Regions from separate parts of the Corynebacterium sp. 335C genome, predicted to be linked through region 1. Evidence: riboswitches for the same ligand, from Rfam matches in the RefSeq annotation. Region 1 holds a riboswitch; each other region holds the start of a gene.
What was found. Region 1 has a riboswitch for thiamine pyrophosphate ahead of thiO (glycine oxidase ThiO). Riboswitches for the same ligand answer to the same signal wherever they lie in the genome.
Positions count from the first base shown of each region.

Region 2: it holds a riboswitch for thiamine pyrophosphate, as region 1 does, so the genes downstream of both, QQS41_RS03165 (ECF transporter S component) here and thiO (glycine oxidase ThiO) in region 1, are expected to answer to the same signal.
Region 3: it holds a riboswitch for thiamine pyrophosphate, as region 1 does, so the genes downstream of both, thiD (bifunctional hydroxymethylpyrimidine kinase/phosphomethylpyrimidine kinase) here and thiO (glycine oxidase ThiO) in region 1, are expected to answer to the same signal.

Region 1 covers NZ_JASTTB010000001.1:319,150-327,031, reverse strand. Annotated here, with positions in the region: gene hrpA (ATP-dependent RNA helicase HrpA) at 1-893, opposite strand, end outside; gene proC (pyrroline-5-carboxylate reductase) at 1,027-1,809, opposite strand; gene QQS41_RS01435 (ThiF family adenylyltransferase) at 2,001-3,194, opposite strand; gene QQS41_RS01430 (thiazole synthase) at 3,191-4,015, opposite strand; gene thiS (sulfur carrier protein ThiS) at 4,019-4,258, opposite strand; gene thiO (glycine oxidase ThiO) at 4,255-5,427, opposite strand; TPP riboswitch at 5,420-5,525, opposite strand; gene thiE (thiamine phosphate synthase) at 5,546-6,241, shown strand; partial or broken gene QQS41_RS01410 (neutral/alkaline non-lysosomal ceramidase N-terminal domain-containing protein) at 6,325-6,951, shown strand; gene QQS41_RS01405 (neutral/alkaline non-lysosomal ceramidase C-terminal domain-containing protein) at 7,046-7,492, shown strand; gene QQS41_RS01400 (hypothetical protein) at 7,568-7,882, shown strand, end outside.
Region 2 covers NZ_JASTTB010000001.1:742,010-749,891, forward strand. Annotated here, with positions in the region: gene QQS41_RS03145 (formate/nitrite transporter family protein) at 1-806, shown strand, start outside; gene QQS41_RS03150 (hypothetical protein) at 904-1,386, opposite strand; gene QQS41_RS03155 (energy-coupling factor transporter transmembrane component T family protein) at 1,394-2,203, opposite strand; gene QQS41_RS03160 (ABC transporter ATP-binding protein) at 2,200-3,807, opposite strand; gene QQS41_RS03165 (ECF transporter S component) at 3,804-4,409, opposite strand; TPP riboswitch at 4,490-4,583, opposite strand; gene QQS41_RS03170 (hypothetical protein) at 4,638-6,773, shown strand; gene QQS41_RS03175 (hypothetical protein) at 6,843-7,127, shown strand; gene QQS41_RS03180 (alpha-amylase family protein) at 7,313-7,882, opposite strand, start outside.
Region 3 covers NZ_JASTTB010000002.1:314,279-322,160, forward strand. Annotated here, with positions in the region: gene dnaG (DNA primase) at 1-519, shown strand, start outside; gene QQS41_RS08430 (MBL fold metallo-hydrolase) at 623-1,276, opposite strand; gene QQS41_RS08435 (S-(hydroxymethyl)mycothiol dehydrogenase) at 1,412-2,560, opposite strand; gene thiD (bifunctional hydroxymethylpyrimidine kinase/phosphomethylpyrimidine kinase) at 2,611-4,143, opposite strand; TPP riboswitch at 4,134-4,232, opposite strand; tRNA gene QQS41_RS08445 (tRNA-Asn) at 4,397-4,471, shown strand; gene QQS41_RS08450 (flavin-containing monooxygenase) at 4,736-6,316, shown strand; gene QQS41_RS08455 (alpha/beta fold hydrolase) at 6,521-7,411, opposite strand; gene QQS41_RS08460 (PfkB family carbohydrate kinase) at 7,408-7,882, opposite strand, start outside.

The sequences.
Region 1 (7,882 bases):
GCGAAGTGCCGGGCGAAGCGCTCCGGGTCGATGGTCGCCGAGGTGATGACGACCTTGAGGTCGGGGCGCTTCGGCAGCAGCCGCTTGAGGTAGCCGAGCAGGAAGTCGATGTTGAGGGACCGCTCGTGCGCCTCGTCGATGATGATGGCGTCGTAGTCCAGCAGCAGCCGGTCGCGCTGGATCTCCGCCAGCAGGATGCCGTCGGTCATGAGCTTGACCGCCGTCGGCTCGGAGACGCGGTCGTCGAAGCGGATGGCGTAGCCGACGTGGTCGCCGATGCGCTCGCCGAGCTCCTCCGCGATGCGCTCGGCGACGGAGCGGGCGGCGATGCGGCGGGGCTGGGTGTGGCCGATGCGGCCGCGGATGCCGTAGCCGAGCTCGAGGAGGATCTTCGGGATCTGGGTGGTCTTGCCGGAGCCGGTCTCGCCGGCGATGACGGTGACCTGGTTGTCCCGGATGGCCTCCGCGATGTCGTCGCGCCGCCCGGAGACCGGCAGCTGCGCCGGAAACGTGATGTCCGGCAGGTTCTCCCGCCGCTCCTCGAGGCGCAGGCGCGCGAGCTCGATGTCCTCGCCGATGGCGTGGACGGCGTTCGGCGCCGACGCCCGCTTCAGGCGCTTGCGGAAGGTGCGGGCCTCCGCGAGGCGGACGCCGTCCAGCGCGTCGTACAGGGGGCGCTTGTCGACGCGCGGCGCGCGGCCGCGGTCGCCGCCGCGCCGCGGGTTCCGGTCGCCGCCGCCGTTCGCGCGGTCGCCGCCGCGGCCGCCGCCCCCGCGGGCGCCGCCGTTCCGGTTGCCGCGGCCGTCGCCGCCGCGGCCCCGGGAGCCGCGTCGGCCGCCGCGTCCCCGGTCGTCGGGGCGGGCGTCGTCATGGTGGGTGTTCTGCTCAGACATGGTCGCGTCACAGGGTAGCCGGTCCGCGCCGCGGCGCCGCGGGCGGCGGGGAACCGCGCGGGTCCGGTCGTCACGCACCGCGGCGGCTGCGCCCGCGGCCCCCCCGGGGAGACGCGACCGCCCGGGCCCCGCGCTACCCGTTGATGATGCGGTCGAGGGAGCGGATGATGCCGGCGCGCACGCCGTACTCGTCCAGGCCCGTCACGCCGCGGATGGTCGTGCCGCCGGGGGAGCAGACCTCGTCCTTCAGCTGCGCGGGGATCTTGCCGGACTCGAGCATGAGCGTCGCGCTGCCGAGGAAGGTGCGGGCGACGACGTCGTAGGCGTCCTCGCGGCGGACGCCGTTCTTCACGGCGGCGTCGGCGAAGGCCTCCATCAGCACGGGCACCAGGCCCGGGCCGCAGCCGGAGACGACCGACAGCATGCCGGAGTCGCCCTCCTCCAGGTGGATGATGCGGCCGCAGGACTCCAGCAGCCGGGTGAGCTCGTCGAGGTGCTCGCCCTCGACCGTGTGGCCGGCCTCCACGGGGAAGATGCCGTGGCCGACGGCGACCGGGGTGTTGGGCAGGAACGCCATCGCCCGGGCGGTGTCCGGCAGCATGTCCGCCAGCTCCGCGACGGGCAGCCCGGCGGCGACGGAGACGACCGTCGTGTCCGCCAGGTCCTCGCCGAGGTCGGCGACGATGCCCGGGATCTGCTTCGGCTTGGCGCACAGGAAGACGATGTCGCTGCGCCGCGCCAGGTCGGCGTTGGACTCCGCGGGGGTGCAGCCCAGGTCGGCGCAGCGGGCCTCGAGCTTCGCGCGGTCGCGGCCGGAGGCCAGCACGTCGCCGCCGGTCACCTCCCCGCCGCGCAGCAGGCCCGTGATGATGGCGCCGCCCATGTTGCCGGCGCCGATGAATCCGACCGTGGTCATGTTCGCGTGATCCTTCCCGTCGTCGTGGTCGTCCGGCCGCCGGGGGTCTCCCGGCGGCGCACCCCACGACGGTACGTGGCTCGCGGGATCATGCAAGGTCGCGCGTGTCGCGGGGTCCGCGGTGGTGCTGTGCGACGGTGCCCGCCGCGGCCGCCCGGGCGCCCGGCGCACGGGGGCCGGGGCGGGCCCGGTCAGGCCCCCGCGCCGGGCCCGGCGGCCCAGGCGAGGTGGCCGCCGGCGAGGCTGCGGACGGCCAGCGGCCCGCCGGGCGCGTCCGCGGCGCCGAGGGCCGCGGCGGCGCGCGCCGAGCGCATCCCGGAGCGGCAGTAGACGACGACGCCGCGGCCGCCGGCGTCCGCAGGCTTCCCGGCCGCGTCGTCGATGGCGGCGCGCCCGCCGTCCAGCACCCGGCCGAGGGGGACGTGGACGTCGCCGGCGACGTGGCCGCCGCCCCGCTCGTGGGCCTCGCGGACGTCGACGACCAGCGGGGGAGACCCGCCCGCGAGCTCGGCGGCCAGTGCGGCGGCGCCGACGGTCGCGGCGGCGGCCCGGTCGGCGTCCTCCGCGGCGTCGAGGCGGCAGCGGTCCCCGAAGGACGCGGCGGCGTCGTCCAGCGAGGTCACCGGCGCGCGGTCGGGGTCGGGCCCGAAGCTCAGCTCCCGCAGGCGCATGGCGGCGGCGTCGAGCATGAGCAGGCGGCCGACGGCGGGCTCGCCGCACCCGGTGAGGACCTTCACGGCCTCCACCACCATCATCGAGCCGACCAGGCCCGCCATCGCGCCGAGCACGCCCCCGGCCGCGCACGACGGCACGGAGTCCGCCGGCGGGATGTCCGGGTAGAGGTCGCGCAGCATCGGGCCCTCGCCCGGCCAGAACACCGACACCTGGCCGGAGAACTGGTGGATGGTGCCCCACACCAGGGGCGTGCCGGTCAGCTCCGCGGCGTCGTTGGACAGGTAGCGGGTGGCGAAGTTGTCGGCGCCGTCGACGACGATGTCGTGGGCGGCGAACAGCTCCACGGCGTTGTCCGGCGTCAGCTCGCCGATGATCGCGTCGACGGAGGCTGACGGGTCCAGCCGCAGCACCGACTCCCGCGCCGACTCCGCCTTCGGGCGACCGACCGCGGCGTCGGCGTGGATGACCTGGCGCTGCAGGTTCGACTCCTCGACGACGTCGCCGTCGAGGATGGTGAGGTGGCCCGCGCCGGCGGCCGCGAGGTACGGGATCGTCGCCGACCCCAGCCCGCCGGCGCCGACGACGAGGACGCGGGCGCCGCGCAGCCTGCGCTGGCCCTCCGCCCCGATGCCGTCGAGCGTGAGGTGGCGGGCGTAGCGGGCGGACTCCGCGTCGGTCAGCGGCGCGCCGGGCGCGGCGGCGGGCCTCACAGGGACTCGTCCTCCCGGCTGCCGCCGACGGCCATGCCGTCGAACGTGGAGGAGGCGCGGGCCAGGCGGCGCCGGGGGATGCGGCCGGCGAGGCGGGCGGTGCGGCCCGCGGTCACGCCGTCGCGCATGGCGCGGGCCATCGCCTCCGGGTCGTGGGCGCGGGTGACGGCGGAGGCCAGCAGCACCGCGTCGCAGCCGAGCTCCATCGCCAGCGCCGCCTCGGAGGCGGTGCCGATGCCGGCGTCGAGGATGATGGGCACCTCCGCCCGGTCGACGATGAGCTCGATGTTGTGGGGGTTGAGGATGCCGAGGCCGGTGCCGATCGGAGAGCCCGCCGGCATCACCGCGGCGCAGCCGAGGTCCTCCAGGCGCTTGGCCAGCGCCGGGTCGTCGTTGGTGTACGCCAGGACGTGGAAGCCACGGCCGACGAGCTGGTCGGCGGCGTCGACGAGTTCAACGGGGTCGGGCAGCAGCGTCTCCTCGTCGGCGATGACCTCCAGCTTCACCAGGTCGGTCTCCAGGGCCTCGCGCGCCAGCTCCGCGGTGAGCACGGCGTCGCGGGCGGTGTAGCAGCCGGCGGTGTTCGGCAGCGCGGCGATGCCGTGGCGCTCCAGGATGCCGAAGACGTTCTGCCGGCCGTCGGGGGAGTGGCGGCGCATCGCCACCGTCGTCAGCTCCGTGCCGGATGCCAGCAGCGCCCGCTCCAGCGTGTCCAGCGACGTCGCGCCGCCGGTGCCCATGATGAGCCGGGAACCGAACTCCCGGTCCGCGATGACGAGCGGATCGGCGGCCGCGCCGGGCGCGTCGGTGGTGTCGTTCATGTCCTAGCCTCCCTGGACTGCGGTGACGATGTCGATGACGCCGGCGACGGGCGTGTCCGCCCACCGGCCGCGGGGGACGACGGCGCCGTCGACGGCGACGGCGACGCCGAGGCGTCCGCCGCCGGCCGGGGTGCCGTCGGGGTTGAGCTCCGCGCCGACGCGGGCGGCGACGAGCTCCAGCAGCGTCTCGCCCTCGGCGGGTCGGTGGGGTTCGCCGTTGACGACGGCGGGGGTGTCGGTCATGCGGTGTCCTTCCGGGAGAAGCGCCGCGGGTCCACCGCGGCGGCGAAGCGGGGGTCGGGGTCGAGGCCGCAGACGGCGTCGGCCGTGAGGTCGGCGCCGACCGCGGTGAGCAGGATGCCGTGGCGGAAGTAGCCCGCCGAGACGGTCAGGCCCGGCGCGACGCGGCCGATCATCGGCACGTCGTCCGGGGAGCCCGGCCGGGCCCGGGCGATGAGCTCCGTGATCTCGCACTCGAGGATCGCGGGCACGAGGCGGGAGGCGTCGCGCAGCAGCTGGTGGACGCCGTCGGCGGAGACGCCCGCCAGGTCGTCTTCCCGGCTGGTGGCGCCGAGCACGACGGTGCCGTCGGCGCGCGGCACGACGTACACCGGCCGGCCCTGCACCACGCCGCGGATGACGCGGGTGGTCAGGGGCCGCAGGCGCTCCGGGACGCGGAGCCTGACGACGTCGCCGTGCACCGGGCGCACCGGAAGCCGCAGGCCCTCCGGCAGCCCGGCGATGCCGCCGACGCCGATGCCGGCGGCGACGACCGTCTCCTCCGCCCCCAGCACCCGCCCGTCGTCGAGGACGACGCCGCCGGCGCGGCCGCCGTCGTCACGCACCGCGGCGACCCGGGCGCGCACCACGCGCTCCCCGAGCACCGCGAGCATCGCGGCGGCCAGCCTCCGCGGATCGACCTGGTGGTCGCCCGGGATGCGCACGGCGCCGACGACGCCGGGGCCCAGCGCCGGCTCCAGCGTCCGGGCCTCGCGCACCCCGATGACCTCGGCGTCCATGCCGATGGAGCGCTGCAGCTGCGCCAGCTCCGTCAGCGCCGCCCGGTCCGCCGAATCCCCGGCGAGCACCAGCGTGCCGCACTCCAGGAACCCGGCGTCCATGCCGGAGGCCTCCGCGATCCGCGCCGCGAACGCGGGGTAGCGCGCCGCCGACTCCACCATCAGCGGGTAGAGCCCGGGCTGGTCCCACACGACCTCCGCGACCGGGGCGAGCATGCCCGCGGCCGCCCGCGTCGCACCGGAGGCCGGCTCCGGATCCGCGACGACGACGTCGACGCCGCGGCGCAGTAGCTCGCAGGCCGTCGCCAGCCCGATGACGCCCCCTCCCGCGATGACGGCCGAGGCGGGCACACGGCCCTCCCCGGCGGCGGCCGGGTGATCGGTCCCGTTCAACGGCGCACCTTCCTTCGTCGGCATGATCCGAATCAGGTTCGACGGTCGGCCGGCTCCCGGCCCTCTCAGCCCCGTGCGGGGCTCCCGTGGTTCCTCGTCCGGTCCTAGCATAGGCTCCATGACCGGACGGACCCGCGAGCAGCGCCGCCGCATGCTCGCCGACGCGACCCTGTACCTGTGCACCGACGCCCGCGCCGACCGCGGCGACCTGCGCGAGTTCCTCCACGCCGCCTACGCCGGCGGCGTCGACGTCATCCAGCTGCGCGACAAGAAGCTGGAGGCGCGCGCCGAAATCGCCGCGCTGGAGGTCCTCGCCGAGGTCGCCGCCGAGCACGGCCGGCTCTTCGCCGCCAACGACCGCGCCGACGTCGCGAAGCTCGTCGGGGCGGACGTCTTCCACGTCGGCCAGGGGGACCTGACGACGGAGCAGGCCCGCGCCATCCTCGGCGACGACGTGCTCATCGGCCGCTCCAACCAGACCGAGGCGATGTTCCGGGAGTCCATGGCCGACCCCGGCCTGGACTACGCCGTCATCGGCCCCGTGTGGGCGACGCCCACGAAGCCGGACCGGGCGCCCGTCGGGCTGGAGGCCGTGTCGATGGCGGCCCGCGTCGCCGCGGAACAGGAGGCGGGGGAGCCCGGGGGGACGGCGAGGCCGTGGTTCTGCATCGGCGGCGTCGACGCGGCCCGGGTCCCCGACGTCCGGGAGGCGGGCGCGTCGCGCGTCGTGGTCGTGCGGGCCATCGCCGCAGCCGGCGACCCGGAGGCCGCGGCCCGGGGGCTGAAGGCGGCGCTGGCGCAGCCGGGCGCGTAGGGGGCCGTTCCCGCGAGGGCCGGTCCCCGCCGGTCCCGCGGACGCCAGCTGTCCCCGCCGCCCCGTTCGTCGCGGCGTTCGCCATGTCGGCGCCGGGCGACGTCAGCCCGAACCACGGCCTGACCCCGAACTCCGGCCCGGGCGCCGACGAGTACGACTCGGCGCGCATCCTCGGCGGTCAGCGCGACGGCGTGAAGTCCGGCTCGGCGGTGCCGCTGCCCGGCGGCGGCATCGACGGCCGCCACCAGTGGGTCGACTTCGCCAACGTGCAGGTCGACGGCCGCTGGACGCCGGACGGCGCCGCGGGCACGACGGGCCCGGCCATCCTCGGCGCCGCGTTCGCCGCGTCCAGCCAGGAGGACGGCGGCGGCGACCCGGCGCTCGGATTCAACGAGGGCGAGCGCGGCGGCACCCCGTGGATCAACAAGGTCAACCAGGTCGTCGTCCCGCCGTCGGCGAAGGCCATCCACGGCAACAAGGATCTGCTCATCCCCGCCGGCTACATCCCGGGCATGATCCAGCAGACGTTCCTGTTCCAGGTCCACCGCGTCGGCGGCTTCCACATCGTCTCCCTGTCGTTCGAGCCGACGGTCGTCGCCGCCGATCGCATCCGACGCGCCGTCGCGGCGGAGGCCGGCGTCGATCCGGCGCTGGTGCAGGTGCAGGGCTACGTCAACGGCTACGGCCACTACCTGACCACGCCGGAGGAGTACGACCAGCAGGACTACGAGGGCGGCGCCACCGCCTTCGGACGCCTGGCCACCCCGGCGGCGACCCAGATCCTCGCCGGGCTGGCGGGGGGCGCTGGCCTCCGGCGCGCCGGTGGAGGCGGGCGCCGCGGCCGGCGACCTGACGGGCAAGATCCCTCCGTCCCCGGTCGGCAACCCGTTCATCGACGCGCCCCCGGCGGGCGCGGCCTTCGGCGAGGTGCTGCAGTCCCCGGGCGCCCCGGTCGCGGCGGGCGAGTCCGTCTCGGTGACGTTCGCGGCGGCGAACCCGAACTCGGACCTGCGCCACGACGCCGGGTTCATCACGATCGTCGGGCCCGACGGAGCGGTCGTCGCCGACGACTCGCACGTGGACACCCGCCTGGAGTTCGTGAAGGACGGAATGTCGACGTCCGCGACCGTCACCTGGGACACCTCCTCGGCGGCGCCCGGCGTCTACGCCGTCACCTACGCCGGCTCCTCCCGCGGCGGGGGCGGCCGCCTGACGCCGTTCGAGGGCCGCGCCGAGATCACCGTCGCCTAGCCTGCGCGGGAACGAAAATCGCAGGGGTGTCACGATTCCGCGCGGCACCCCGCGATGCCTGGTACTACATGTGACATGAGCGACAACGGATACCCGGGCAACCCGGGCAACGACAACGGCGGGTACGACCCGTACGGCCAGGACCCGAACGCCGCGAACCCGTACGGCGCCCAGGGCGGGCAGGCCCCGCAGGGCGGCTACGGCGCGCAGAACGCGGGCTACGAGGGCCAGCAGGGCGGCTACGGCGCGCAGAACGCGGGCTACGAGGGCCAGCAGGGCGGCTACGGCGCGCAGAACGCGGCCTACGGCGCCCCGGGCGCCCAGCACGGCCCGCCCGGCGAGGGCGTCCGCCAGCGCGGCGGCGACGAGGCCCCCGAGGTTCCGGTGGCC
Region 2 (7,882 bases), 420 kb from region 1:
GCCCCGCGGACCAGTCCGGCGACGCCGACCCCGACCACGTCGACGACCACCTCACCGAATCCAGCCGACGGCAGGTCGAGGAGGGCGTCACCCGACTCGCCCGCCCGTTCGGCGCGCTGCTGCTGACCGGCGTGCTCGGCGCGATGGAGATCGGCCTCGGCCTGCTGGCCATGTGGACGGTCAAGGACGCCACGGGCAGCGACGTGCTCGGCGCGATGGCGTTCTCCATCGGCCTGGTCATCATCCTCATGGCCCACTCGGAGCTGTTCACCGAGGGGTTCCTCGTCCCCGTGGCGGCGGTGGCGCGCAAGCGGGCGACCATCGGCAGGCTGCTGCGCTTCTGGGCGGGCACGCTGCTGGGCAACCTCGTCGGCGCGGCGATCATCATGTGGATCCTCGTGCAGGCGTACCCGGCGATGCACCCCTACCTGGCGGAGCAGGGCGCGAAGTACGCGCACATGGCGCCGACGCTGCAGCACGTCCTGCTGGCGGCGCTCGGCGGCATGGCCCTGACCGTCGTGACGCGGATGCACCAGTTCACGGAGGAGGCGACGCCGAAGATCATCGCCTCCGCCATCGGCGGCTTCGTGCTCGCCGGCACGGGCGTCGTCCACTGCATCCTGGACACGCTGTACATCTACGGCGCCATCTTCTCCGGCGCCGACGGCGTCACGGTCGGCGACTGGGCCGGCTTCATCTGGTGGTCGGCGCTGGCGAACATGGCCGGCGGGCTGCTGCTGGTCTCCGCGATCCGGTTCCTGCGCTCCCGCGGCGTCGTCGACGAGCGGGAGGACGCCGCCGGGTAGTAGGCGGCCTCCCCGCGGCGCGGCCCCGGCCGGAACCGCCCCGGGCACCGGCCGCGCGCGGCGGGCGTCCCCGCGGGCGGGTCCCGTCGTCACGCACCTACCGGCGCGAGCCTGCGATGACCCAGTCCGCGAGATCGCGCGGGCTGTGGCGGGCGATGTGCTCCGCCTCCTGCGCCGCCCACATGTCCCAGTGGCCGGCGAAGTGCTCGTCGCGCGCCATCGCGCGGGCGCGGCGCTCGTCGGCGCCGAGCTCCACCCACACACCCGCGACGTCGCCGAGGCGCCCGGCGGCGGCGAGGTTGTCGGCGGTCAGCGCGCCGCAGCCCTCGATGACGAGGCTGCGGTCCAGCGGCACCGGCACCTCCTCCGCCGGCGCCATCGCGTACCAGTCCCAGCGCCGGTACGACGCCGTCGCCGGGTCCAGCAATCGCGTTGCGACGGCATCCGCCGCGGCCGCCAGCCCGCCCCACCCGGGGTAGACGTCCTCCAGGTGCACCACGGGCCAGCCGAGCGCCGCCGACCAGCGGCGGGCCAGCGTGGTCTTCCCGGCGCCGGAGCGGCCGTCGACGAGCACGATCACCGCGGCGTCACATCCCCAGGAAGCGGAAGTGGCCCAGCCACGCCGAGACGCCGAGGGCGAGGGCGGCGAAGCACGCGCACACCGCCATCAGCGCCCAGTCCCCGGCGTGCAGGCGGGACTCGCGGCCCCACGTGCGGGGGCCGGGGGCGCCGAAGCCGCGGGCCTCCATCGCCGTCGACAGCTTCGCACCGCGGCGTAGCGCGAACACCAGCAGGGCGAAGACCTGGGACGCGACGCGGCGCAGCCGGCCCGAGTCGCCGAGGCCGCGGGCGCGGCGGGCGCGGGTGAGGGCCCGCCAGTCGTCGATGAACAGGGTCACCAGGCGCACGCCCGCCATCGCCGCCAGGACGAACCGGGCGGGCAGGCGCAGCACCTGCGCCAGGCCGTCGCCCAGGTCCGTCGGGTCGACCCCGGCGGTGAGCACGATGACGGGCAGGCCGATGGCCAGCACGCGCAGGAAGATCGCCAGGCCCAGCTGCAGCGAGTTGTCGGTGACGTGGGCCAGCAGGAAGCTGGCGTACAGCTCGCCCTCGGGCGCGCCGTACAGGGCCATCGAGATGCCGGAGATGGGCGCGGCGACCAGCAGCGGCCACGCCCGGCGCAGCACCATGAGCGGGGAGATGCCGCTCAGCGGGATCATCAGCACCGCGCAGGCCAGCGCCACGGCGGCGGAGACCCAGTCGATGGTGAGCACCAGCGGCGTCGTCCAGATGAGCAGGCCGAGCACGCGGCTGACCGGGTTCAGCCGGTCCAGCAGGCCCGCGGACTCGCCGCGGCGGGCGGCGGGCAGCGTGGCGTCGGCGGCGGCGGTGGTCATACGCGGTCCTCCTCGCGGGTCGGGCCGGCCGGAGTGCCCGGGCGGGTCGGGTGGCTCGGGGTACCCGGGCGGGTCGTGCCGCCCGGGCGGGCGATGCGGGCCGGGGCGGCGAGCTCCACGACGTGGTCGCCGAGCGACGCCCGCAGCAGCCGGTCGTGGGTGACCGAGGCGACGGCCGCGCCGTCGTCGGCGAGCTCCCGCAGCAGGTGCGCCAGCTCCGTGAAGGTGCGGCGGTCCTGGCCGAAGGTCGGCTCGTCGAGGAGCACGACGCGGGGGCGCGTCGACAGGACCGTGGCGACGGACAGGCGGCGCTTCTCCCCTCCCGACAGCGTGAACGGGTTGGCCGGGGCGAGGTGGTCCAGGCGCAGGTGCTCCATGAGGCGGGAGGCGCGCGCGGCGGCCTCGTCCTCCCCCAGGCCCATGAGGCGGGGGCCGAGCTCCAGCTCCTCCTTCACCGTGGAGGAGACGAACTGGTGCTCCGGCACCTGGAAGACGCTGCCGACGCGGGCGGCCAGCTGCCGGGACGACCAGCCGTGCGGGGCGGACGCAGGGACGCGGGGGCCGCGGCGCAGCAGGCGGCGGCGCACCCGGCCGGCGGCGGGCCCGGCCTCCAGCACGGACGGGGAGGCCTCGACGACGCCGGCGACGGGCGCCAGCAGGCCGCCGAGGGTCAGCGCCAGCGTGGACTTGCCGGCGCCGTTGGGGCCGACGATGCACGTCGACGCCCCGGCCGGCAGGGCCACGTCGAGGCCGACCTGCACCGGCAGGTCCGCCTCGTGGCCGACGGCGAGGCCGCGGCCGCGCAGCGCGACGTCCGCGCCGGGGGCGGCGGCGTCGACGGGCCGGGCCGGGGGCAGCTCCGGGGCGTGGCCCGGCACCCACACGCCGGCGTCGGCCAGGGCCGCGCCGTGGTCGGCGAGGACGCGCTCCGGCTCCCCGTCGGCGATGACGCCGCCGGAGCCGACGACGACGATGCGGTCGACGTGGCCGACCCAGGCGTCGACGCGGTGCTCGACGACCAGCAGGGTCGCCCCGGCGGCGTCGGCGGCGCGGACGGCGGCGTCGCGCAGCTCCGCGACGCCGGCCGGGTCGATGTTGGCGGTCGGCTCGTCGAGGGCGATGATGCGCGCGCCCATGGCCAGCACACCGGCCAGCGCGAGACGCTGCTTCTGCCCGCCGGACAGGCGCTCGGTCGGCCGGTCCAGGTCGGCGTCGAGGCCGACGAGGTCCAGGCAGCGGCGCACGCGCCGCCAGATCTCGTCGCGCTCCACGCCGAGGTTCTCGGCGCCGAAGGCCACGTCGTCGCCGACGCGGGCGCTGATGACCTGCGAGTCCGGGTCCTGCAGCACCAGGCCGACCTCGCCGCGGGCGGCATCGGCGGGCGCCCCGAAGACGTGGAGCTCGCCCTCGGCGTCGCCGTCGTCGCCGTGGCCGAGGACGCCGGCGATGGCGGCCAGCAGCGTCGACTTGCCCGCGCCGGAGGCGCCGAGCAGCAGGACCTTCTGGCCGTGGGGGATCTCCAGGTCGATGCCGGACAGGACGGGCTTGGCCCGGCCGGCGTGGCGCCAGCCGAAGCCGCGGGCCCGGACCGCCGCGTCCGTCACGCCAGCTGCCGGCGCTCGCGGCCGGCGGCGAAGCGGTCGAGGGCGCCGGTGGCGGCCAGGGCGCGGGTCAGCAGGTGGCCGACGAGGCCCGCCAGCACGATGCCCGAGATGATGACGCAGATGGAGTAGATGATGTTGAACTCCAGCGTCTTCGCGATGTTGCCGGACATGAACAGCTCGAGGACGATGGCGCCGGCGCCGGCGGCCGCGCCGGCCAGCATCGCCGTCGGCAGGCCGAAGCGGCGGTAGGCGAACAGCAGGAAGACGAGCTCGGCGCCCAGGCCCTGGGCGATGCCGGAGTAGACGGTCTCCGGGCCCCACTGGCTGGCCAGCGCCATGGAGACGGTCGCGGCGACGACCTCCACGAACAGGGCGGCGCCCGGCTTGCGGATGATGAGCCCGCCGAGCACGCCGCCCAGCAGCCAGATGCCGACGGCGAGGCCGCCGAAGCCCGGGGTGAACGCGTCGAGCGTCGTGAACAGCGCGTAGCCGACGACGTTCCAGATGACGAAGATGAGGCCGACGGCGACGCCGAGGACGGCGGCGGTGACGATGTCGACGACGCGCCAGCGCATCGACGGCGCCTGCGTGGTGGTGCTCATTGCTGCGTGCTCTCCTTCTGGTGCGGGGGCACGCACGGGGCGTCTCCGGTGGGCGCCGCCGGCGGTGGTGCCGCGGCGCCCGCTCCCTTCGCCGGCATGACCCGGATCAGGTTCAACGGTCGAGGGCGATCCGCGCCCTCCTCTCAGCCCCTCGGTCCCGGGGGCTCCCGTGCGTTGTCGCCCGCGATGCTACCCCACGGCGCCCGCCCGCCCCGTACCCTGAGCCGCATGATCAAGGGTTCGACTCCGGAGGGTGCAGGGGACGCGGCGACGGCGGCCGGGGAGCGCGCCCCGGCCGCGCCCGCGGGCGACGCGGAGCGGTCGGAGGGCCGGGCATCGGGCCGGGCAACCGCCGCCGACGCCTCCGGCGCCGCCACCGGCACCCCCGAACCCGTGCCCGGCGCCCCCGCGATGGGCGCCGGCACGTGGCGCGCGCTGGTCGCCGCGGTCGTCGCCGTGCAGTTCGCCCTGCACGCGCTGGTGCTGTCGGGCCGGACGTTCTACTGGGACGACTTCATCATCGTGGGCCGCGCGGTGGACGTGCCGTGGTGGTCGCCGGACTTCTGGGCCCGCCCGCACGACGGGCACGTGGCGCCCCTGGCCTTCCTGCTGCAGGCGGCGGTGAACGAGGCGGCGCCGTGGCGGTGGTGGATCCCGGCGGCGCTGATGCTGCTGGCCCAGGTCGCGGCGACGCTGCTGCTGGCCCGGGCGGCCCGGGCGCTGGCGGGCCGCAGCTGGCCGGCGCTGGCGGCGGTGGCGTTCGCGGCGTTCACGCCGCTGACGCTGCCGGGGTCGACGTGGTGGTCGGCGGCGGTCAACGCCCTGCCGATGCACATGGCCCTGGCCGCGTGGACCGCGCTCGCCGCCCGCGCCGTCCTTGACGACGATCCCCGCGCCCGCTCGCCCCGCACCGTCGCGCTGGCGTCGCTGGGCCTGGTGGTGTCGCTCGGATTCTTCGAGAAGTCGCTGGCCGTGATGCCGCTGGCGGCGGCGCTGGTCGCGGCGGCCGCCCACGTGCGGGGCCTGCCCGCGGTGGCGGCGATGCGGCGGGCCCGCCCGCTGTGGCTGGCCGGCGGCGCCATCACCGGCATCTGGGCGGTGGTGTGGCTGGGCATCGCCTCCCGCGGCATCGCGGACACCACCGGCGGCGGGCCGCTGTCGGAGCTGTGGTGGCGCGGCCTGAAGGCCGTCTTCGCCGGCCTGGTCGGCGGGCCGTGGCGGTGGGACCGCTGGGCGCCGTCGCAGGCGTGGGCCGAGCCTCCCGTGCCGCTGGCCGTCGCCGGCGCGGTGGCGCTGCTGGGCGTCGGCGCGGCGGCGATGGTCCGCACCCGCCGCGCGTGGGCCCCGGCGCTCGTCGGCGCCGCGTACCTCGCCGTCGTGCTGGCGGCGATGACGACGGCGCGGTCCGGCGAGAACACCTCCGGCATGCTCGCCCAGACGCTGCACTACTACGGCGACGCCGCCCTGGTCCTGGCGCTCGCGGTGGCCGCCATGTTCCCCGCGGGCCCGGGCCGGCCGCTGGAAGGGGACGACGCCGTGTCGCGTGACGACGGCACCCGCCGCGGCGCCGCGGACGACGACGCCGCGGCGGGTCCCGTCGCAAAGCACATGGACGGTGACGCGGATGCGGACGGCGACGCGGACGCCCGCCCGGCGCAGCGCGCGGCCGCCGTGCTCACCCTCGGCGTCGTCGCGGCGCTGCTGGCGTCCTCGGCGTGGTCGACGTGGACCTACCGCCAGGCATGGTCCGGCGATCTCACCGCACGGTGGCTGCCGACCGTGATGGAGGAGCTGCCGAAGGCCGCGGCCGCCGACCCGGCGCCGATGCTCGACCAGCCCGTGCCGTTCGAGGTGCTGCTGCCCGTCACCAACCCGCGCAACCTCTACTCCTCCGTCTTCGACGACGTGGAGGACCGGCCGGGGTTCGCCGACGTCACCCCGCGGCCCCGCATGTTCGACGACCACGGCCGCGTCGTCGACGGCCGCGTCGCCGCGCTCACCCGCCTGGACCAGGGGCCCGTCCCGTCCTGCGGTCACGAGGTGCGCGCCGACGGCTCCGGCCGCGCCGTCGTCGATCTGCCGCTGTCGGACCTGATCTTCCTGGGCAACCACGTCATGGAGCTCAACACGCTGGCCTCCGCGCCGATGACGGTGCGGCTGACGTTCCCCAACGAGCTGTCGACGCCCGACCAGATCCAGGCCGGCGGCGCCGTCGTCGACGTGCCCGCCGAACCCCGCCAGGTGTGGGCGGCCATCGACGGCGGCGGGCGCCTGCTGCGCGTCGAGATCCTCGATGCCCCGCCCGGTGCGGTGCTGTGCCTCGGGGCGGGGGCGATCGGGCCGCTGGTTCCCGCCGAAGGCTGAGAATCCATTAGGATGATCCGGAGAAATCCCGACCAACGCCCGTGATGCCCCTCGCAAAGGAGTTCGTCCATGCGTCACCGTCTCGCCGGCCTCGCCGCCGCCACCGCCATCGCCTCCGCCGCCCTGGTGGCCTGCTCCCCGCCGAACGAGCAGCCCTCCGACATCAAGGTGACGGACCAGGAGAACCCGATCCGCACCTACGAGGCCCCGGCCGAGTCCACCGACCCGTCGGGCTCCGCCACCCCGTCCGGTGAGGTCTCCCCCTCCGGCGAGGCGACCCCGTCCGGAGCCGCGACCCCGTCGGGCGCCGAGACCGCCCCGGCCGAGGGCGGCCACGCGGGCCACTCCCACTAGGAGCCGCAGGAGCCGCAGGGCATCCAACGACGACGCCCCCGGCGCGCCAATCCCCTTTTCGGGGAGGGCGCGCCGGGGGCGTCGCGCATGCGCGGGGGCCGGCCCCGCGGACGGCGGGCGGGCCGGCGCGGCGGGCGGGTCGGCGCAGCCGGCGCACCCGCCGGGGCGGGCCCGCCGCGCGGGACCTACGCCTCCGGGAACCGCCAGATCTCCTCGCCGTGGTCGCGGATGACCGCGAAGGGGGCGTCGGCGTCGGTCATGTCCAGCTCGACGTTGAGCTGGCGGTCCTGACCCTCGTCGTCGCGCCCCTCGACGTTGTAGACCAGGCGCAGGTTCCCGATGTCGGCCACCTCGGGATTCGCGTCGCGCAGCCACGGATTGCGGCGGCGGACGCCGATGAGTCCCTGGTGGGCGCGCCCGATCCACTGGCCGACCTCGGAGAGGTCCTCCGGCGCGGCCGGGAAGACCGGGCGGATCTGGTCGTCGCCGCCGAAGTCCTCCTTCTTCACGCCGGTGTAGCCCTGCTCGTCGCCGTAGTAGACCAGCGGCACGCCGCCGACGGTCATGAGCACCGCCAGCGCCAGGATGGACTTCTCCGCGCCGACCTGGGAGGCGATGCGGGTGACGTCGTGGTTGCCGACGAAGGTGACCGGACGGAAGGCGTCGAGGAAGCCGTTGTGGCGGCCGAGGGTCCACTCCAGCTCGTAGAAGTTGCCCTCCTTCAGCGACGACCACGTCGCCTTCCACAGCTCGTA
Region 3 (7,882 bases), on a different contig from region 1:
GGCCTGCACCGCCCCGACCCGTCGGACCCGCGGCTGCACGTCGAGCGCGAGGTTCTGAAGCTCGCGGTGCAGGAGCCCGGCGACGTCGACGGCGCGATGTTCGACGCCCTCGACCCGGAGATGTTCACCCACCCCGCCTACCGCGCGGTGTTCGACGCCATCGTCGCCGCCGGCGGCCTGGAGCAGGCGGCGAAGGCCCCGATGTGGGCGGCGGGCATCGCCTCCGGGATGGAGGACGAGACGGCGCGGTCGCTGATGCCGGAGCTGGGCGTGGAGGAGATCCACGTCGACGCCGACGCGCGCCCCGGCTACTCCGCCTCCCTGCTCGCCCGCCTGCAGGAGGTGTGGGTCGGCGAGCAGATCGCCCAGGTCAAGCGGGTTCTGCAGCGCATGCGGCCCACCGACGACGAGGCCGCCTACCGCGAGACCTTCGGCGATCTCCTGGCGCTGGAGAACTACCGCCGGCTGCTGTTCGACACGGCCGTGGGCCGCGGGGACGCCTCGCCGGGCGCGGTCTGACCGTCGTCACGCGACGGGGACCGCGGGCACGTGCCCGCGGTCCCCGTCGAGTGACGACGGTTCCCGCCGCGTCGCCGGCGTCGTCACGCGGCGGACGCGCGGGTCAGTAGCCGCGGCGGATCCACTCCTCGAGGTGCGGCGCCTCGCGGCCGATGGTCGTGTGGTCGCCGTGGCCGGTGCGCACGATCGTCTCCTCCGGCAGCGTCAGCAGGTTGTCGCGGATGGAGTCGATGATGGTGTCGAAGTCGGAGAAGCTGCGGCCCGTCGCACCGGGCCCGCCGGAGAACAGCGTGTCGCCGGAGAACAGCTCGCCGGCCTCGGGGGCGTAGAGGCAGCACGAGCCGGGGGAGTGGCCCGGGGTGTTGATGACCACGAGCTCCGTGCCGCCGACCTCGATGCGCTGCCCGTGGGCGAGGTCGCCATGGCCGACGTCCGGCCACGTCTGGTCCCACAGCACCTGGTCGCCCGGGTGGACGAGCATCGGGGCGTCGAGCTTCTCCGACAGCTCGGGGGCGACGGTGATGTGGTCGTTGTGGGCGTGGGTGCAGACGATGGCGCGCACCCTCCGGCCGCCGACGGCGTCGATGATGGGGCGGGCCTGGTGGGCGGCGTCGATGACGATGCACTCCGCGTCGTCGCCGACGACCCAGATGTTGTTGTCCACCTCCCATTCGCCGCCGTCGAGGGCGAAGATGCCGCTGGTCTCTACGTGGTCGACGCGCAGGTCGCCCTGCCGCCGGATACCGGGACGTGCCATGGTGTCCTCCGTTGTCGTGGGGTGCGGGTGCCGGGGTTCGCGCGGGGTGGCGCGGTGCGGGGTGCCGAGGGGCTTTGCGACGGGGCCCGGCGCTGCGGTGGCGCCGGACGTCGCGGTGCGTGGCGACGGGGCCCGCTAGTTGACGACGACGGAGCGCAGCACCGCGCCTGCCTTCATCGTGTCGAAGGCCGCCTCGACGTCGCCGAGGCCGATGCGCTCGGTGACGAAGTCCTTCAGCGGCAGCCGGTCCTCGAGGGAGAGATCGACGAGCATCGGGAAGTCGCGCTCCGGCAGGCAGTCGCCGTACCAGGAGGACTTGAGGGAGCCGCCGCGGCCGAAGACGTCGAGCAGCGGCAGGTCCAGCGTCATCGTCGGCGACGGCACGCCGACCAGGACGACGCGGCCGGCGAGGTCGCGGGCGTAGAACGCCTGGACGTAGGTCTCGGGGACGCCGACGGCGTCGATGACGACGTCGGCGCCGAAGCCGCCGGTCAGCTCGCGGATGCGGGCGACGACGGGGTCGTCCTCGCCGGTGCGGCCGTCGGCCAGCTCCCTCGAGTTGATGACGTGGGTGGCGCCGAAGGAGCGGGCGGTCTCCAGCTTTGCGTCGGAGACGTCGACGGCGATGATGGTCGTCGCCCCGGCGAGCTTCGCGCCCGCGATGGAGGCGGTGCCGACGCCGCCGCAGCCGATGACGGCGACGGACTCGCCGCGGGTGACCTCGCCGGTGTTGATGGCGGCGCCGAGGCCCGCCATGACGCCGCAGCCGAGCAGGCCCGCGACGGCCGGGTCGGCGTCGGGGTTGACCTTGGTGCACTGGCCCTCGTGGACGAGGGTGGCGTCGCAGAACGCGCCGATGCCGAGCGCCGGGGACAGCTCGGTGCCGTCGGCGAGCGTCATCTTCTTCGACGCGTTGTGGGTGTTGAAGCAGTACTTCGGCTCGCCCTTGCGGCAGGCGCGGCACTCGCCGCACACGGCGCGCCAGTTGAGGACGACGAAGTCGCCCTCGGCGACGTGGGTGACGTCCTCGCCGACGTCGATGACGACGCCGGCGGCCTCGTGGCCGAGGAGGAACGGGTAGGCGTCCTCGATGTCGCCGTCGCGGTAGGCGAGGTCGGTGTGGCAGACGCCGCAGGCGTCGACCCGGACGACGACGTCGTTCGGGCCGGGGGCGGGCACGGTGATCTCGACCTGCTCGACGGGCTCGCCCTTGGCGAGCGACACGATGCCGCGCACCGTGCGGGAGCCGTCGTCGTGGAGGGTGATGTGATCGGAAGCGCTCATGCCGCCGATCATATGCACGGCGGCTTATGCGTCGCAGCCCTCCGCGGCGGTTACCCGTGGCGGCGCACCGGCTCCGCGAAGAACTCCAGCTCGTGCCAGGACGAGGTGCGGAACGCCCGCCACATCGCGGCGCGCTCCTCCGGACCCGCCCCGGCGGCGGCGCGGGCGACGTGGCCGATGGCGGCGCGGGTGGCCTCCTCGAACTCCTCGTCGGAGTAGGTGGCCAGCCACTGCTCGTACGGGTGCCCCGCGGTCGCGGCGGCGGCGAGGCGGCTGCCGATCTCCTGGTACAGCCAGTAGCAGGGCAGCAGCGCCGCGACGGCCTCGCCGTAGGAGCCGCGGGCCGCGGTCGCCAGCAGGTGGTCGACGTAGGCGCGGGTGACGGCCGACGGCTGCGGCTGCTCCGCGCCCGCCGCGTCGCCGATGAAGGAGCGGTGCAGCTCCATCTCCGTCGCGATGGCCGAGTGCGCCGAGTTCGCCCAGAACATCTGCTCCGCCTGCGTCGGCGCCAGCGTCGACGCCGCCGCCAGGGCGCGCGAGTAGCCGTTGAGGTACACCGCGTCCTGGGCGAGGTACCAGGCGAAGTCGTCGCCGTCGAGGGACCCGTCGGCAAGCTGCGCGATGAACGGCAGGTCGTCGATCGCCGAGCGCAGGTCGTCGATCGCCTCCCACCACGCGTCGGTGATGATCTCCGGGTTCGCCGGCGCGAGGCCGCGGCCCCACAGGCCCGCGAAATGGTTCACGGGGCCGTGGCCGGAGCCGACGCGCAGCTCCGCGGCGTGCTCCAGCGACTCCGTGAGCCACTGCTTCGCGACGCGCACCGCCGCGGCCGGGTCGCCCAGGCGCGGCCACAGCGCCGCGACCGCGGAGGAGAGGGAGCAGCCCGTGCCGTGCGTGCACGTCGTGTCGACGCGCGGCGCCGCGACCTCCTCGACCGTCCCGTCGGGGTGGACCAGCGCGTCGTGCAGCGTGTCTCCGTCGAGGTGGCCGCCCTTCGCCAGCACCAGCACGTCCGCCGAGCGGGCGACGGAGCGGGCCTGCTCCAGCACCCCGTCCCAGTCGGCCGCCGGCTCCGCGCCGGCCAGCACCGCCAGCTCCGGGACGTTCGGGGTGATGAGCGACGCCTTCGGCAGCAGCCCCCGCAGCGCCTCCTCGGCCTCCGCGACCAGCAGGCGGTCGCCGGAGGTCGCCACCATCACCGGATCGAGCACCACGATCGGGCACTTCACCCGGTCCAGCCACTCGGCGACGACGGCGATGATGCCCTCGTCGAACAGCATCCCGATCTTCACCGCGTCGATCTCCACGTCGTCGGAGACCGCCTCCAGCTGCGAGCGCAGGAACTCCGGGCCCGGGGCGTGGACCTCCCGCACCCCGTGGGTGTTCTGCGACACCAGAGCCGTCACGGCGGACATGCCGTAGGCGCCGTGCGCGGCGAAGGCCTTCATGTCTGCCTGGATGCCGGCGCCGCCCGACGGGTCCGTGCCCGCGATGGACAGCACCCGCGGCACGGCCTCCGCGATGCGCGGCGCCGGCGGCGGGACGGGGGAGGGGGCGGTGCGGGCATGCGGCTGCTCGGCCATGACGACAATCCTTTCGCCGGTCTGAACCGGATCAAGTTCGACGGGTCTCATCTCAGCCCGCCTCCGTGCGGGCACCCCGTGTCGCCGCCGAGGATAGCAACGGGGCCGACACGGCCTCCGGCGTTCGCGGCGGCCCTTCCTCGATCGTGCGTGGGAAGCCTGCGAAACTGGCGATGAACAGGGGATTTGGCGCCTCCGGAAGTGCTGGGTAAAGTCATGTCCCGTTGCAGGGCGAACAGCCCGGCCAACGCATTCCCCCATAGCTCAACGGCAGAGCATTCGACTGTTAATCGAAGGGTTGCTGGTTCGAATCCAGCTGGGGGAGCCAAAACACCAGGCCAGAGGCGTAATGCCCTGGCCTGGTACTCGTATGGGGGCTCACAAGGGCCTCATTGGGGCCTAATACGATCCGGCCGCACGTGAACCAAGGCGCCCCTTAAACGGCCCTCGTTGGATTGGTCGAGCGCCGCCATCCGGCTCGCGGCCGGCCCGGGGTGACCGCGCTCACAACTCCACCCGCGGAGTACCCCCGGTCACGTTTGTTTCCCTGAATATCTTCATTCGCAATCCGAACGGGTCTAACGTTCCGCGCATGACAGCTTCGCTCAAGGAAACCAAGGCAGCCGTTGCGGGGGCCGATGAGGGCCGCGTCCGCGACGTCGAGGTCCTCATCGTCGGCTCCGGGTTCTCCGGCCTCATCGCCGGCGCCCAGCTGCGCCGCTCCGGCCGGATGGGCTTCACCATCATCGAGCGCGCCGACGAGGTCGGCGGCACGTGGCGCGACAACACCTACCCGGGCGCCGCGTGCGACGTCCCCAGCCACCTCTACTCCCTGTCCTTCCGCCAGGACTTCCCCTGGTCCCGCAGCTTCGGCCACCAGCCGGAGATCCACCGCTACCAGCGTGAGGTCGCCCGGAAGGAGGGCCTGTACGACCACATCGAGTTCCGCACGGAGATGACGGACGCCTCCTGGAACGAGGAGGACCGCCGCTGGCACGTCACCACCCGCCGCGTCGACGGCGGCAAGCCGGCCGTCGCCGGCGACCAGGGCTCGCCGGAGGAGGGCGGCGAGGTCGTCTTCCGCGCCCGCGAGCTGGTCCTCGGCGTCGGCGCGCTGTGCGAGCCGAAGCTGCCGGACATCCCGGGCATCGCCGGCTTCCAGGGCGAGATGTTCCACTCCGCCCGCTGGGACCACGACGCGGACCTGGAGGGCAAGCGCATCGCGGTCATCGGCACCGGCGCCTCCGCCATCCAGATCGTCCCCGAGGTCGCGAAGGCCGCGGGCAAGCTCAGCGTCTTCCAGCGCACGCCCCCGTACATCATGCCGCGCATCGACCGCCCGTACGCCGGCGTCGAGAAGCTGCTGCTGAAGAAGGTGCCGGGGCTGCGGCAGATCGTCCGCGCCCAGGACTGGGTGCTGCGCGAGTCGCAGGTGCCGGGCCTCACCACCGAGGCCGAGTGGGCCATGAAGCCGCTGGTCTGGATGAACCGCGCGATGCTGCGCACCCAGGTGAAGGACCCGGCCACCCGCGCCGCCCTGACCCCGGACTACCGCATCGGCTGCAAGCGGATGCTCATCTCGAACAAATACTACCCGGCGATCGACCGCGACAACGTGGAGCTGGTGACCTCCGGCATCGAGGAGGTCGGCGCCCACTCCATCCGCACCCGCGACGGCGTGGAGCACGAGATCGACGTTCTCATCATCTGCACCGGCTTCCACGTCACCGATTCGCCGACGTTCGAGCTGGTCCACGGCCGCGACGGCCGTTCGCTGGCCGGCGTGTGGGGCGAGGAGGGCATGGAGGCCTACAAGGGCACCGTCGTCCACGGCTTCCCGAACATGACGGTGATGATGGGCCCGGGCACCGGCCTCGGCCACTCGTCGATGCTGCAGATCCTCGAGGCCCAGGTCCGCTACTTCCTCGGCCGCCTGGACTACCGCGACGCCCGCGGCCTCGACGTCGCCGACGTCACCGCGGAGGCGCAGCACCGGTACAACGAGTGGATGCGCGAGCGGCTGAAGCCGTCGGCGTGGGTGACGGGCTGCAGCTCCTGGTACATCGACGACAAGGGCAACGCGCCGGCGGTGTGGCCGTCGACGACGACGCGCTTCATCCGCGAGCACCGGAAGTTCGACCCGAAGGCCTACGACTTCGTCGCCGCCGAATAATCGGCATGGCCGGCGCCCGCCGTCGCGGGCCCGCCGGATGCGACGCGGCCCCGGCCGCACCGTGGAGGGGTGCGGCCGGGGCCGTCGTCGTGCGCGGGGAGCGTCGCCGCGCCGCGGTTGCGTTGCGACGGCTCCCGCGCGCGGCGCGCCGTCGTCACGCGGGTGATGCGCTGCGACGGGACCCGCCGGCGGCGCCCGCCGCCGTCACGCGGCGCGGGCGATGGAGCCGCGGATCGCGGCGGCGACGCGCGAGGGGGAGTCGAGCATGCCGACGTGGCCGACGCCCGGCAGCAGCTCCAGGCGGGCGGCGGGCAGCACGTCGCGGTGGCGGCGCCAGCCGCGCACGAGCGTGAGATCCGCGGTGCCCCACGCGCAGGTCAGCGGGGTGTCGTCGACCGCGTCGGAGAACGCGAAGTCGGTGTTCAGGCCCTCGTCGACCATGGTGTTGGCCAGCAGCCCCGCCGAATCGCGGACGACGGTGGCGTGCGGCACCCGCCACGGCCGGGCGGAGAACATGCCCATCATCGGGGCGCGCGCCGCCGGGATGCGCGCCAGCGTCGGCAGCAGCGGGCGCATGAGCTTCGCCGACGCGCGCAGCGCCTGGAACTGGCGGATGACGCGCAGCTGATCCAGGCGCCCGTGGAAGAACCCGGCGGGGTTGAGTCCCAGGGCGCTGGCGGCGTGGCCGCGCAGGGCGAGCTCCAGGGCGATGTAGCCGCCCAGCGAATTGCCGGCCAGGTGCGGGCGCTCGCCGTCCGGGGTGACCTCCGCGAGGAAGCCCTCCAGCGACTCCAGCACGGAGCCGACTACGTCGGGGCGCGCCGGCTCCGGGCTCTCGCCGTGGCCGGGCAGGTCGACCGTGACGACGCGGAAGTCGTCGGCCAGCAGCGGCACGACCCGCTCCCACGCGTCGCGGGAGTGGCACACGCCGTGGAACAGCACGACCGTGGGGCCCTCGCCGACGATGGTGCGGGCGAGCGCCGACGGGGCGGCGTCGCGGGTGGTGCCGCCGGGGCCGTCGCCTGCCGGATCGGTGACGGCGGGGCCGGCGTCGGCGGGGGCGGCGTCGACGGGGACTGCGTCGCCCCGGGTCATCGGCCGCCCTCCGGGATCTCGTCGGCCTCCGGGACGTCGCCGCCGGCGACCATCCCCCGCAGCACCGGCTCGTCGGCGAACGAGGCGGTCGCGCCGACCGCGCGGACGGCCATCGCGCCGGCGGCGGTCGCCAGCTTCACCGCGTCGGCCAGCTCCGCGCCGCGGGCCAGCTCCGCGGCCAGGGTGCCGGAGAACGCGTCGCCGGCGCCGGTGGAGTCGACGACGTCCTCCTCGGCCACCGTCACCGCCGGCTGGCGGCGGATGACGCCGTCGCCGCCGTCGACCTCCGCCCGCGCGTACACGCAGCCCTTCGCGGAACCGGTGATGACGACGGAGGCGCAGTACTCCAGCAGCAGCCGCGCGATGGCCGGGACGTCGCCGCGGCGCACGCCGGCGGCGGCGCCGAGGCCGCGGAGGACCTCCCACGCCTCGTCCTCGTTGACGATGAGCGGGTCGGCGCTGTCGATGAGC